DNA from 2 places in the Methylobacterium sp. Leaf89 genome. Region 1 is predicted to be linked to the other one. Evidence: predicted binding sites of a transcription regulator. Region 1 holds the regulator's gene; the other holds the start of a gene.

What was found. Region 1 encodes PhoB, which activates phosphate uptake and scavenging genes when phosphate is short. Its sites were predicted from a motif close to TGTCATNNANCTGTCAT; they were not measured.
Region 2: a site for PhoB is predicted at 2,809-2,825, ahead of ASF18_RS01535 (alkaline phosphatase D family protein). Genes of this name have one in related genera too.

What each region holds. Positions count from the first base shown of each region.
Region 1 covers NZ_LMML01000008.1:35,298-40,904, forward strand. The annotation lists gene ASF18_RS22785 (DUF262 domain-containing protein) at 1-781, shown strand, start outside; gene phoB (phosphate regulon transcriptional regulator PhoB) at 1,588-2,292, opposite strand; gene phoU (phosphate signaling complex protein PhoU) at 2,323-3,048, opposite strand; gene pstB (phosphate ABC transporter ATP-binding protein PstB) at 3,135-3,953, opposite strand; gene pstA (phosphate ABC transporter permease PstA) at 4,006-4,896, opposite strand; gene pstC (phosphate ABC transporter permease subunit PstC) at 4,930-5,607, opposite strand, start outside.
Region 2 covers NZ_LMML01000004.1:8,760-14,366, reverse strand. The annotation lists partial or broken gene ASF18_RS01545 (bifunctional allantoicase/(S)-ureidoglycine aminohydrolase) at 1-208, shown strand, start outside; gene ASF18_RS01540 (malate synthase G) at 600-2,762, shown strand; gene ASF18_RS01535 (alkaline phosphatase D family protein) at 2,869-4,458, shown strand; gene ASF18_RS01530 (ABC transporter ATP-binding protein) at 4,513-5,607, opposite strand, start outside.

The DNA.
Region 1 (5,607 bases):
ACCATCAGTTCTGCAGGCGACCAGAACTTTGCCGTCTCTTGCAAATACTACTTGGGATGATGGACCAGCAGGCACAACTGCTCTTACGCCGGCTCAACAGATCTCAATAAAACGTGCCCGCATTGGCGTCCAAATTCTCAAAAAGACCAGCGACACAAAAGCAAAATACGATCTATTTCAGCGCCTCAACAGTCATGGATCTCAAGCGAATGATCAGGAGCTCAGGAACTGTGTAATTGTCATGCTCAACAGAGATCTATTTGCGGAAATCAAACGACTTGCCTCCGATCGACGCTTCAAAGCGATCATGCAGCCGAGCGAACGTGGAATAGAAACTCAAGCCCTGATGGACTACGTAACCCGCTTTTTGGTATTCATGTTTGTCGATTACGACAAAAGGTGGGATATAGAAGAGTACCTCAATAACGGTGTTATAGAAATTGCAGATGAGGATGGAAGCAATTGGCAATCTCTCATAAAAATATTTGAGGAAACAATCGATTTAGTTCACTCTACAGGTGAGCCAAATATACTGAAACGTTATCGAAACGGGACCTTCAGCGGTAAAGTTGGCCAAGCAGGTTTTGAAGCAATCTTTTTGGGAGTTGCTCAAAATAGAAAAGCGATCCTAAGAAAATCCAATCCCGGAGGTTTTGTATTGCAAAGAGCAAAAGATCTCTGGACACGAGCCGAAGTCAGTGATTTTACTAAGGGTGGTGTTAGAGGCACAACTCGGATTCAAAAAACTCTTCCATTTGGCAGAGAATGGTTTCAGCAGTGAAACCAGTAACGCCGAGCGCCCTGCAGGAGATTCTGGATACCGATCTTGTATGGAGGCGAAAAGAGCTAACATCACTAATTACTACTATGAGAAGCACAGATCTTGCAACTAAAGTTGTGCTTATCCGAGCCGCGGTGCCACTCCTCTATGCGCATTGGGAGGGCTTTGGCCGCGCGTGTTTCCAACGGTATCTTGAGCATGTAAGTTACAAGAACGTAAAATATAAAGATCTACACCCAGCCTTTTATTACTTATATAATTTAAACCGACTACAGGAAATTGGTAGAGCACCTGCTAAAACCGCAGTCATGCTCCTCCCACAAGTTATGCAGGCAAGAGACAATATAAATAGAAATGCGTTCCGAAAAATGATAGACACAAAGTCAAATTTGCGGTTCGAGGTTTTGGAACAATTGTGTTCAATGACGGGAATAGATCCAACACCCTTTTTTGAAGACGAGGTTTTTATAAATTTTGAATTGTGCGATCCTAGGAATGAGATTGCACATGGATCTTCTGCATCCCCATCGGAGACCACGTTAATTAAACGCCGAGATAGAGCGTTTGGCATAATGACAAAACTGCAAACCGCTCTTGTAAATGCAGCTATAAATAAAAGCTACAAAGCATAACCTGAAGACTTACTTTCTCAGACATTGTATTTCAAATATTTCATTTCGAAAAATAGAATTCATCCGCAGTAAAATCAATACCCTCTTGAATACAACTCGAAGAAATCTACATATTATAAAATATTAGTATTTGATGTATAAGTTATAATTTTAAAGTCTTTTATGCTGCCCTTTCTACTCGGCGTCGGCCTCGAACATCTCGTCGAAGGAGTAGCCCGAGCCGCGGACCGTGCGGATCGGGTCGCTCTGGCGCGGGCGGTTCAGGGCCTTGCGCAGGCGCCCGACATGGACGTCGACCGTGCGCTCGTCGATGTAGACGTCGTGGCCCCAGACGCCGTCGAGGAGCTGCTCGCGCGAGAACACCCGGCCGGGGCTCTGCATCAGGAATTCGAGGAGCTTGAACTCGGTCGGCCCGAGATGGATCTCGCGGCCTTCCCGGCGGATGCGGTGGCTGACCCGGTCGAGCTCGATGTCGCCGGCCACCAGCAGGTTGGCGACGTGGGCCGGCTTGGCCCGGCGCAGCAGGGCGCGGACCCGGGCGAGGAGCTCCGGCACCGAGAACGGCTTCACGATGTAGTCGTCGGCGCCCGTTCCGAGGCCCCGGATGCGGTCGCCCTCCTCGCCCCGCGCCGTGAGCATGATGACCGGCAGCCGCTCGGTCTCGCGCCGGGCGCGGATGCGGCGGCAGAGCTCGATCCCCGACAGGGCCGGCAGCATCCAGTCGAGCAGGACGAGGTCGGGCACCTGCTCCTGCAGGCGCAGGTCCGCCTCGTCGCCGCGGGCGGCCGAGTCGACGATGAACCCCTCGGCCTCGAGGTTGTAGCGGAGGAGGAGGGTCAGGGCCTCCTCGTCCTCGACGATCAGGATACGCGTACTCATCGTGCGCTTTCGATCAGACCGGCACGGGGGTCAGGCCGCGCCGGGCATGTCCACGGTGGCGTAGTTGGACGCGTCGTTCTTCGGGCGCTCGCGCTCGGCCAGGAGGTTCTCGCCGGTGACGAGGTAGTGGATCGTCTCGGCGATGTTGGTGGTGTGGTCGCCGATGCGCTCGATGTTCTTGGCCACGAACAGGAGATGCGTGCAGAACGAGATGTTGCGCGGGTCCTCCATCATGTAGGTCAGGAGCTCGCGGAACAGGGAATTGTAGAGGGCGTCGATGGCGTCGTCGCGCTCCCAGACGTCGAGGGCCGCCTTGGTGTCGCGGCTGGCATAGGCGTCGAGGACGTCCTTGAGCTGCTCCTGCACCAGGTCGCTCATGTGCTGGACGCCGATGACGATCTTCTGCGGCTGGATCTGGTCGGCGATCGCCACGACGCGCTTGGCGACGTTCTTGGCGAGGTCGCCGATGCGTTCGAGATCGTTCGACACGCGGATCGCCGTCACGGTCTCGCGCAGGTCGATGGCCAGGGGCTGGCGCCGGGCGATGAGCAGGATCGCCCGCTCCTCGATCTCGCGCTGGAGGGTATCGAGGCGGGCGTCGGCGGCGATCACCGCCTGGGCCAGGGGCGCGTCCCGGCGCACCAGGGCCTCGCCGGCCTCGGTCATCATCTTCTCGGCGATGCCGCCCATCTCGGAGATCGAGCGGCGCAGGTCCTCGAGGTCCGTATCGTAGGATTTGACGATGTGGTCGGGCATGGGGTTCGCTCCTCGATCGGGCCCGCCTGTCCGGGGCCCGCCCTGGCGGTGATGGGGGACGCGGGCCGAGACCGGCCGGCGGAGGATCAGCCGAAGCGGCCGGTGATGTAGTCCTGCGTCTGGCGCTTTTCCGGATTCATGAAGATGCGCGTGGTGGGCCCGAACTCCACCAGTTCGCCGAGATACATGAAGGCGGTGAACTGCGAGATGCGCGCCGCCTGCTGCATGTTGTGCGTGACGATGACGATGGTGAATTCCGAACGCAGCTGCTCGATCAGCTCCTCGATGCGGCCCGTCGAGATCGGGTCGAGGGCCGAGGTCGGCTCGTCGAACAGGATCACCTCGGGGCGCTGGGCCACCGTGCGGGCGATGCAGAGGCGCTGCTGCTGGCCGCCCGAGAGGCCCATGCCGGATTGCTTGAGCTTGTCCTTCACCTCGTCCCAGAGGGCGGCCTTGCGCAGGGATTCCTCGACGCGCATGTCGAGGTCGGCCTTGGGCAGCTTCTCGTAGAGGCGCAGGCCGAAGGCGACGTTGTCGTAGATCGACATCGGGAACGGGGTCGGCTTCTGGAACACCATGCCGATGCGCGAGCGCAGCTCGTTCAGGTCGACCCCGGAATCCAGGACGTTCTGGCCGTCGAGGAGGATCTCCCCTTCCGCGCGCTGGTCCGGATACAGGCTGTAGATCCGGTTGAAGGTGCGCAACAGGGTGGACTTCCCGCAGCCCGACGGGCCGATCAGCGCCGTGACCTGGCGGTCGTGGAAGTTGAGGTTGACCGACTTCAGGCCGTGGAAGCTGCCGTAGTAGAAGTTCAGGTCCTTGACGGCGATGCGGACCGGTGAGGACTCGTCGGCCTTGTGGCGTCCGGTGAGCTGCGCGGACGTGATCCCGGGGGCGGCGTTCATCGGTTCAAGATCCTATCGGGCGAAGCGGCGGGGACAGGCGGCGCGCGGGTGGTCAGCGCGACCGCTCGGTCTTGATGACGAAGCGGGCCACGATCGACAGGGCGAGGATCGTGACGGTGATGAGGAGGGCGCCGGCCCAGGCGAGCTGCTGCCAGTTCGGATAGGGCGAGAGGGCGAACTGGTAGATCATCACGGGCAGGTTCGGCACGCCGCCCATCAGATTGGGGGCGAACCAGCTGTTGTTGTTAAGCGCGGTGAAGAGCAGCGGCGCGGTCTCGCCGGCGATGCGGGCCAGGGCCAGGATGATGCCGGTGACGATGCCGGCGCTGGCGCCGCGCCAGGTGATGCTCCGGATGACGATGGAGGGCGGGGCGCCCAGCGCGGCGCCGGCCTCGCGCAGGGTCGAGGGCACGAGTCGCAGCATGTCCTCGGTGGTGCGCACGATCACCGGGGTGGCGATGATGGCCAGCGCCACCGCGCCGGCCCAGCCGGAATAGGAGCCCATGGGGCGCACCATCAGCGTGTAGACGAACAGGCCGATGAGGATCGAGGGCGCCGAGAGCAGGATGTCGTTGAGGAAGCGGATGACGTCGGCGATCTTCGAGTTGCGGCCGTACTCGGCCAGGAACGTCCCCGCCATCACGCCGACGGGCGTCGCCACCAGGATGGCCAGGAGGGTCATCACCAGGCTGCCGAGGATCGCGTTGGCGATGCCGCCGCCCTCGGAACCGGGCCCCGGCGTCGGGGCGGTGAAGAGGGTCGGCGAGACGCCCTTGATGCCCTCGACCACCAGCATGAACAGGATCGAGCCGAGCACGACGATGCCCACCAGCGTGGCGATCGTGCTCGCCAGGATCAGGATCCGGTCGGCGACCCGGCGGCCGGGCCGGACCCGGCTGATCCGGGCCGGGGCGGCGGTGGTGAGGGGGTTCGCGGCGTCCATGATGCGGCTCCTGACGACTCGGTGAGGCTGGCCTCAGGCGACCTTCGCGCGGCGGGTGAGGAGGCGCGCGACGATCAGGACGAAGAAGGTGATGACGAAGAGGATGCAGCCGAGGGCCATCAGGGCGTTCAGCTGCATGCCGTCGGCCTCGTTGAACTCGTTGGCGATGCGCGAGGCGATGGTGGAGCCCGGGTCGAAGACCGAGCCCGAGAGGCGGTTGGCGTTGCCGATGACGAAGGTCACCGCCATGGTCTCGCCGAGCGCCCGGCCGAGGCCCAGCATGATGGCCCCGATGATGGAGACCGAGGCCTGGGGCACCAGCACGTGGCGCACCACCTCCCAGGTGGTGCAGCCGATGCCGTAGGCGCTCTCCCGCAGCACCGTCGGGATCTGGTCGAGCATGTCGCGGGTGATCGAGGCCACGAAGGGCACGATCATGATGGCCAGGATGATGCCCGCGGTGAGGATGCCGACGCCCGAGGGGACGCGGGCATAGAACAGGGTGCCGACGATCGGCATGCCCTCGACGAGGTTCGACACCGGCACCTGCACGAAGCGGGCGAAGAGCGGGGCGAACACGAACAGGCCCCACATGCCGTAGATGATGCTCGGCACCGAGGCGAGGAGCTCGATGGTCATCGAGACGGGCTTGCGGGCCCAGCCGGGGCAGAGCTGCGTCAGGTAGACGGCGATGCCGAGGGAGAGCGGCAC
Region 2 (5,607 bases), on a different contig from region 1:
CATGGAGCACGGCCTCTTCATCCTCGAGGGCAAGGCCGTCTACCGCCTCAACCGGGACTGGGTCGAGGTCCAGGCCGGAGACTTCCTCTGGCTGCGCGCCTACTGCCCCCAGGCCTGCTACGCCGGAGGACCCGGACCCTTCCGATACCTCCTCTACAAGGACGTCAACCGGCACGCCCCCCTCTCACCCTTCCGGGGCCGGCGATGAGCGGCGGAGGGCGGAGCGCGACGCGGCGCCCTCCCGCCCCTGGCTGACCCGGGCCCGCATCGTACGCGCCCGTGCGGCGATCCGGACGATCGCCCACCGCCCCCCGAGCGCGCCTCTGCGCCCCGGGGCCGGGCAGGAGGCCCCGGTGCCGACAACCCACCGGGTTTGTCGATCTCGGTCGGCGCGTCTATTGCGTGGCCCTCCGGACACCGGCTCGGAGCTTTCCGCACCCCGGCGCGGGCGGCCCTCGCCGAGACGACGGTCGCAGGGACGTCGTCGGGCTTCGGGATGCCCTGCGCGAGAACTCGAGACCGGGCGTTCGACATCGGTGGGTTGGCGACGACCGCGGCCGGTGGCATTCCAGCGCAAACCTTCCGTGAATGGATCGAAGATGGATCGAATGGATATCGGCGGCCTCGCCGTCGCCCGCGTGCTGTACGATTTCGTCGCGGAGGAGGCCCTGCCCGGGACCGGCATCTCGCCCGAGGTTTTCTGGGGCGGCCTCGGCGCGATCGTGCGCGACCTGACGCCGAAGAACCGGGCCCTGCTGGCCAAGCGCGATACGCTCCAGGGGCAGCTCGACGCCTGGCACCGGGAGCGGGCCGGCAAGCCGTTCGATCCGGCGGCCTACAAGGCGTACCTGAAGGACATCGGCTATCTGCTGCCCGATCCGGGACCGGTGGCGGTGCGGACGGAGAACGTCGATGACGAGATCGCCCGCATCGCCGGGCCGCAGCTCGTCGTGCCGGTCTCGAACGCCCGCTACGCCCTCAACGCCGCCAATGCTCGCTGGGGCTCGCTCTACGATGCCCTCTACGGCACCGACGCGGTTTCGGAGGAGGGCGGCGCGATCCGCAGCGGCGGCTACAACCGCGCCCGCGGCGCCCGGGTCGTGACCCGCGCCCGCAGCTACCTCGACCGCTTCGTGCCGCTGGCCGGCGGCCGCCATGCCGACGTGGTCACCTATGCGGTCGAGCAGGGCGGGCTCGTCGGCAACATGAACACCGGAGAGACCGTCCCGCTCGCGCGACCGGATCTCTTCGTGGGCTATCGCGGCCGGGCCAGCATGCCCGCCTCCCTGCTCCTGCGGCACCACGGGCTGCACGTCGAGGTCGTCCTCGACCGGACGCATCGGATCGGTCGCTTCGATGCGTCCGGCGTCGCCGACATCCTGCTGGAATCGGCCGTCTCGACGATCATGGACCTCGAGGATTCCGTGGCCACGGTCGATGCCGACGACAAGGTCGTCGTCTACCGCAACTGGCTCGGCCTGATGAACGGGACCTTGACGGCCTCCCTCCACAAGGACGGCCGCACCCTGGAGCGGCGCCTCAACCCCGACCGGCACTACATCGCGCCGAACGGCGGCGAGGTGGTGGTACCGGGCCGCTCCCTGATGCTGGTGCGCAATGTCGGCCACCACATGGACACCGATGCGGTGCTCGACGCCGAGGGCCGCGAGATCCCCGAGGGCATGCTCGACGCCGCGGTCACCGCGATGATCGCGATCCACGATCTTAAGGGGGATTCCGGCCTGCGCAACAGCCGGCGCGGTTCGGTCTACATCGTCAAGCCGAAGATGCACGGGCCCGAGGAGGTCGCCTTCGCGGTCGAACTGTTCGGACGCGTGGAGGCCATGCTGGGTCTCGACGCGAACACCCTCAAGATGGGCATCATGGACGAGGAGCGCCGCACCACGGTCAACCTCGCCGCCTGCATCGCGGCCGCGGCCGAGCGGGTCGTGTTCATCAACACGGGCTTCCTCGACCGCACGGGGGACGAGATCCACACCGCGATGGAGGCCGGCCCGGTCATTCGCAAGAACGACATGAAGGCGACGCCCTGGATCAAGGGCTACGAGGAGAACAACGTCGATGTCGGCCTCGTCTGCGGCCTGCTCGACCGGGCGCAGATCGGCAAGGGCATGTGGGCGGCCCCCGACGCCATGGCCGACATGCTGATGCAGAAGGGCGCCCACCCCAAGGCGGGCGCGAGCACGGCCTGGGTGCCGTCGCCCACCGCCGCGACCCTGCACGCGCTGCACTATCACGAGACCGACGTGCGGGCCCGGCAGGTGGAACTCGCCCGCCGGCCGCGCTCGGCCCTCGACGAGATCCTCGAGATTCCGCTGGCCCGCTCGAACTTCGCCCCCGACGACGTGGCCCAGGAGATCGACAACAACGTCCAGGGCATCCTCGGCTACGTCGTCCGCTGGATCGACCAGGGGGTGGGCTGCTCGAAGGTGCCGGACATCCACGATGTCGGGCTGATGGAGGACCGGGCGACCTTGCGGATCTCGTCGCAGCACATCGCGAACTGGCTGCATCACGGCGTCGTCAGCGAGGAGCAGGTGATGACGGCGCTCAAGCGGATGGCGAAGGTGGTCGATCGCCAGAACGCCGGCGATCCGCTCTACCGCCCCATGGCCCCGGACTATGACGGCCCGGCCTTCCAGGCGGCCAGCGACCTCGTCTTCAAGGGCCGCGCGCAGCCGAACGGCTACACGGAATGGATCCTCACCGAGCGCCGCCGCGCCGCGAAGGCGGCCCGCTAGACCGGCATCGGATCCACGCGAACCAGGTTAGGGACGGCGCGGGCAGCGTCGTCAAGGCGTCAGACAGGATCGCCATAGCGGAGCCTTCGGAAGGGAGCCCGCCGCCATGTCCTCCTCGTCCCGTTCCAGCCTGCCCCGTCGTCCGTTCCTGACCGGGGCCGCCGCCGGCCTCGTCGGTCTCGGCACCGGCGTCTTCCGGCCCGGCCTCAGCCGGGCCGCAGACCGCCCGATCCTCACCCACGGTTTGCAATCCGGTGACGTCGACGGCGACTCCGCCGTGGTCTGGGCCCGGGCCGACCGCCCCTGCCGGGCGATGATCGCGTGGTCGACCACGGAAAGCTTCGCCGACATTCGCGGCGGCGTCTTCGCGGATGCGCTCCCGGCGAGCGACGGCACCGTGAAGGTCGCCCTGACGGATCTGCCGCCGGGCCAGGACGTGTTCTACCGGGTCCGCCTGCAGGATCTCGCCGCGCCGACGATCCTCGGGGCGCCGCAGGTCGGGCGCTTCCGCACGGCGCCCGCCGAGCGCCGCTCGGTCTCGTTCTGCTGGTCCGGCGACACGGCCGGCCAGGGCTGGGGCATCGACGAGGCCCGGGGCGGGATGACGATCTACGCCGCCATGCTGCGCAACCGGCCGGATTTCTTCCTGCATTCCGGCGACACCATCTATGCCGACGGCCCGATCATACCGGAGGTGCGCCTGCCCGACGGCACCCTCTGGCGCAACCGCGTGACCGAGGCGGTGGCGAAGCCGGCCGAGACCCTGGAAGAGTTTCGCGGACGCTACCGCTACAACCTCACCGACGCGAACGTGCTGGCGATGAACGCCGAGATCCCGATCTTCGCACAGTGGGACGATCACGAGGTCACCAACAACTGGTGGCCGGGCGAGCCCCTGACCCGGGCCGAACACCTGCGGAAGGCCTATCGCGACCCGAACGTGCTGGCGCTCCAGGTCCGCGCCGCGCGCGCCTTCCACGAATACATGCCGATGCGCTTCGCGCCCTCGGAGCCCGGCCGCGTCTACCGCAAGATCTCGCATGGGCCGCTGGTCGACGTGTTCCTGCTCGACATGCGCTCCTATCGCGGGCCGAACGGCGAGAACCGGCAGACCACCTACGGACCGGAGGCTCACTTCCTCGGCCCGGCGCAGGTCGCCTGGCTCAAGCGCGCGCTCCTCGCCTCCCGCGCGACCTGGAAGGTGATCGCGGCCGACATGCCGATCGGGCTCGTCGTCCCCTACGATTCTCAGCCGCCCTTCGGGTCGGAGGCCGTCGCGCAGGGCGACGGGCCGCCGCTGGGCCGGGAACTCGAGATCGCCGACCTCCTGCGCTTCCTGCGGGATGCGGGCATCCGCAACACGGTCTGGCTGACGGCGGACGTGCACTACGCGGCGGCGCATTACTACGATCCGAACCGGGCGCGATTTCAGGAGTTCGAGCCGTTCTGGGAGTTCGTCGCAGGCCCGCTGCATGCCGGGACCTTCGGTCCCAACGCCCTCGACGACACCTTCGGGCCCCAGCTGCGCTTCGCCAAGGCGCCGCCGCCGGGCCAGACCAACCTCTCGCCCGCCGCGGGCTACCAGTTCTTCGGCCATGTCGCGGTCGAGGGCGCGACGGAGCAGATGACCGTCACCCTGAAGGACGCCGCCGATACCGCGCTCTGGTCGGTCACCCTCGACCCCGTGCGGACCTAGCCTGCCGGACCGGACACGCCCGGCAGCGTCGGGCCGACACGGCCGTGTCGCGCCTCAGTGATGCCCCGCCATGTGGCGGCCGATGCTGCGGGCGTCGGCCTCGGCGCGACTCACCGCGTGCACGATGCGACCGTCGGACATCACCACGATGCGGTCCGAGAGTTCCAGGATCTCGTCGAGATCCTCGCTGATCAGCAGGACCGCCGCCCCGGCGTTGCGGGCCGCCAGGATCCGGGCCCGGATCTCGGCGACGGCGGTGAAGTCGAGCCCGAAGCAGGGATTGGCGACGACGAGGAGGTCGACCGGGTCGGTGAGTTCGCGCGCCAGCACGGCCCGCTGCACGTTCCCGCCGGACAGGGTGGCGATCGGCGCCTCGGCGGAGGCGGTCTTCACCCCGAAGCGCGCGATGAGGTCCCGGGCGCGGCGGCGCATGGCGCCGGTGTCGAGCCAGACGGTCGGCCGCCCCGGGACCGCGCCCCCCTCGGAGGCGCCACGCTCCGCGCGCCGGTCGAAGGCCCGGAAGGCCAGGTTCTCCGCGACCGACATGCGCGGCGCGCAGGCATTGCGCAGCGGCTCCTCCGGAATGACGCGGACCCGCCGCGCCCGGCTCTGCGCGCGCCGTCCGTCATAGGCCTCGCCCCCGACCTCCACCCGGCCAGCGGCCGCCCGGATCTGGCCGCCGAGCACGTCGGCGAGTTCCTTCTGGCCATTGCCCGAGACCCCGGCGACGCCGACGATCTCGCGGGCCTGCACCGCGAGGGCGTCGACGGCGAGGTGACGCAGGCCGGAGGCATCGGTGGCGCGCAGATCCGCGATGCGCAGGACGACCCGGTCCGGGTCGGGCCGACCGACGCGGTTGGGGGCGGCGCGCACCGGGCGGGCGCCCATCATCATCGCCGCCATGTCGTCCCGGCTGAGTTCGCCGACCCGTCCGCCGCCCGCGAGCGTGCCGCGGCGCAGGACGCTGACGCTGCGGGCGAACGCCTCGACCTCGCGGAACTTGTGGCTGATCATCAGCACCGTCAGCTCGCGCCGGTCCGCCATGGCGCGCAGGAGGCCCAGCACCTCCTCGGCCTCCGCCGGCGTCAGCACCGAGGTCGGCTCGTCGAGGATCAGGAACCGGGCCTTGAGGAAGAGCTGCTTGATGAT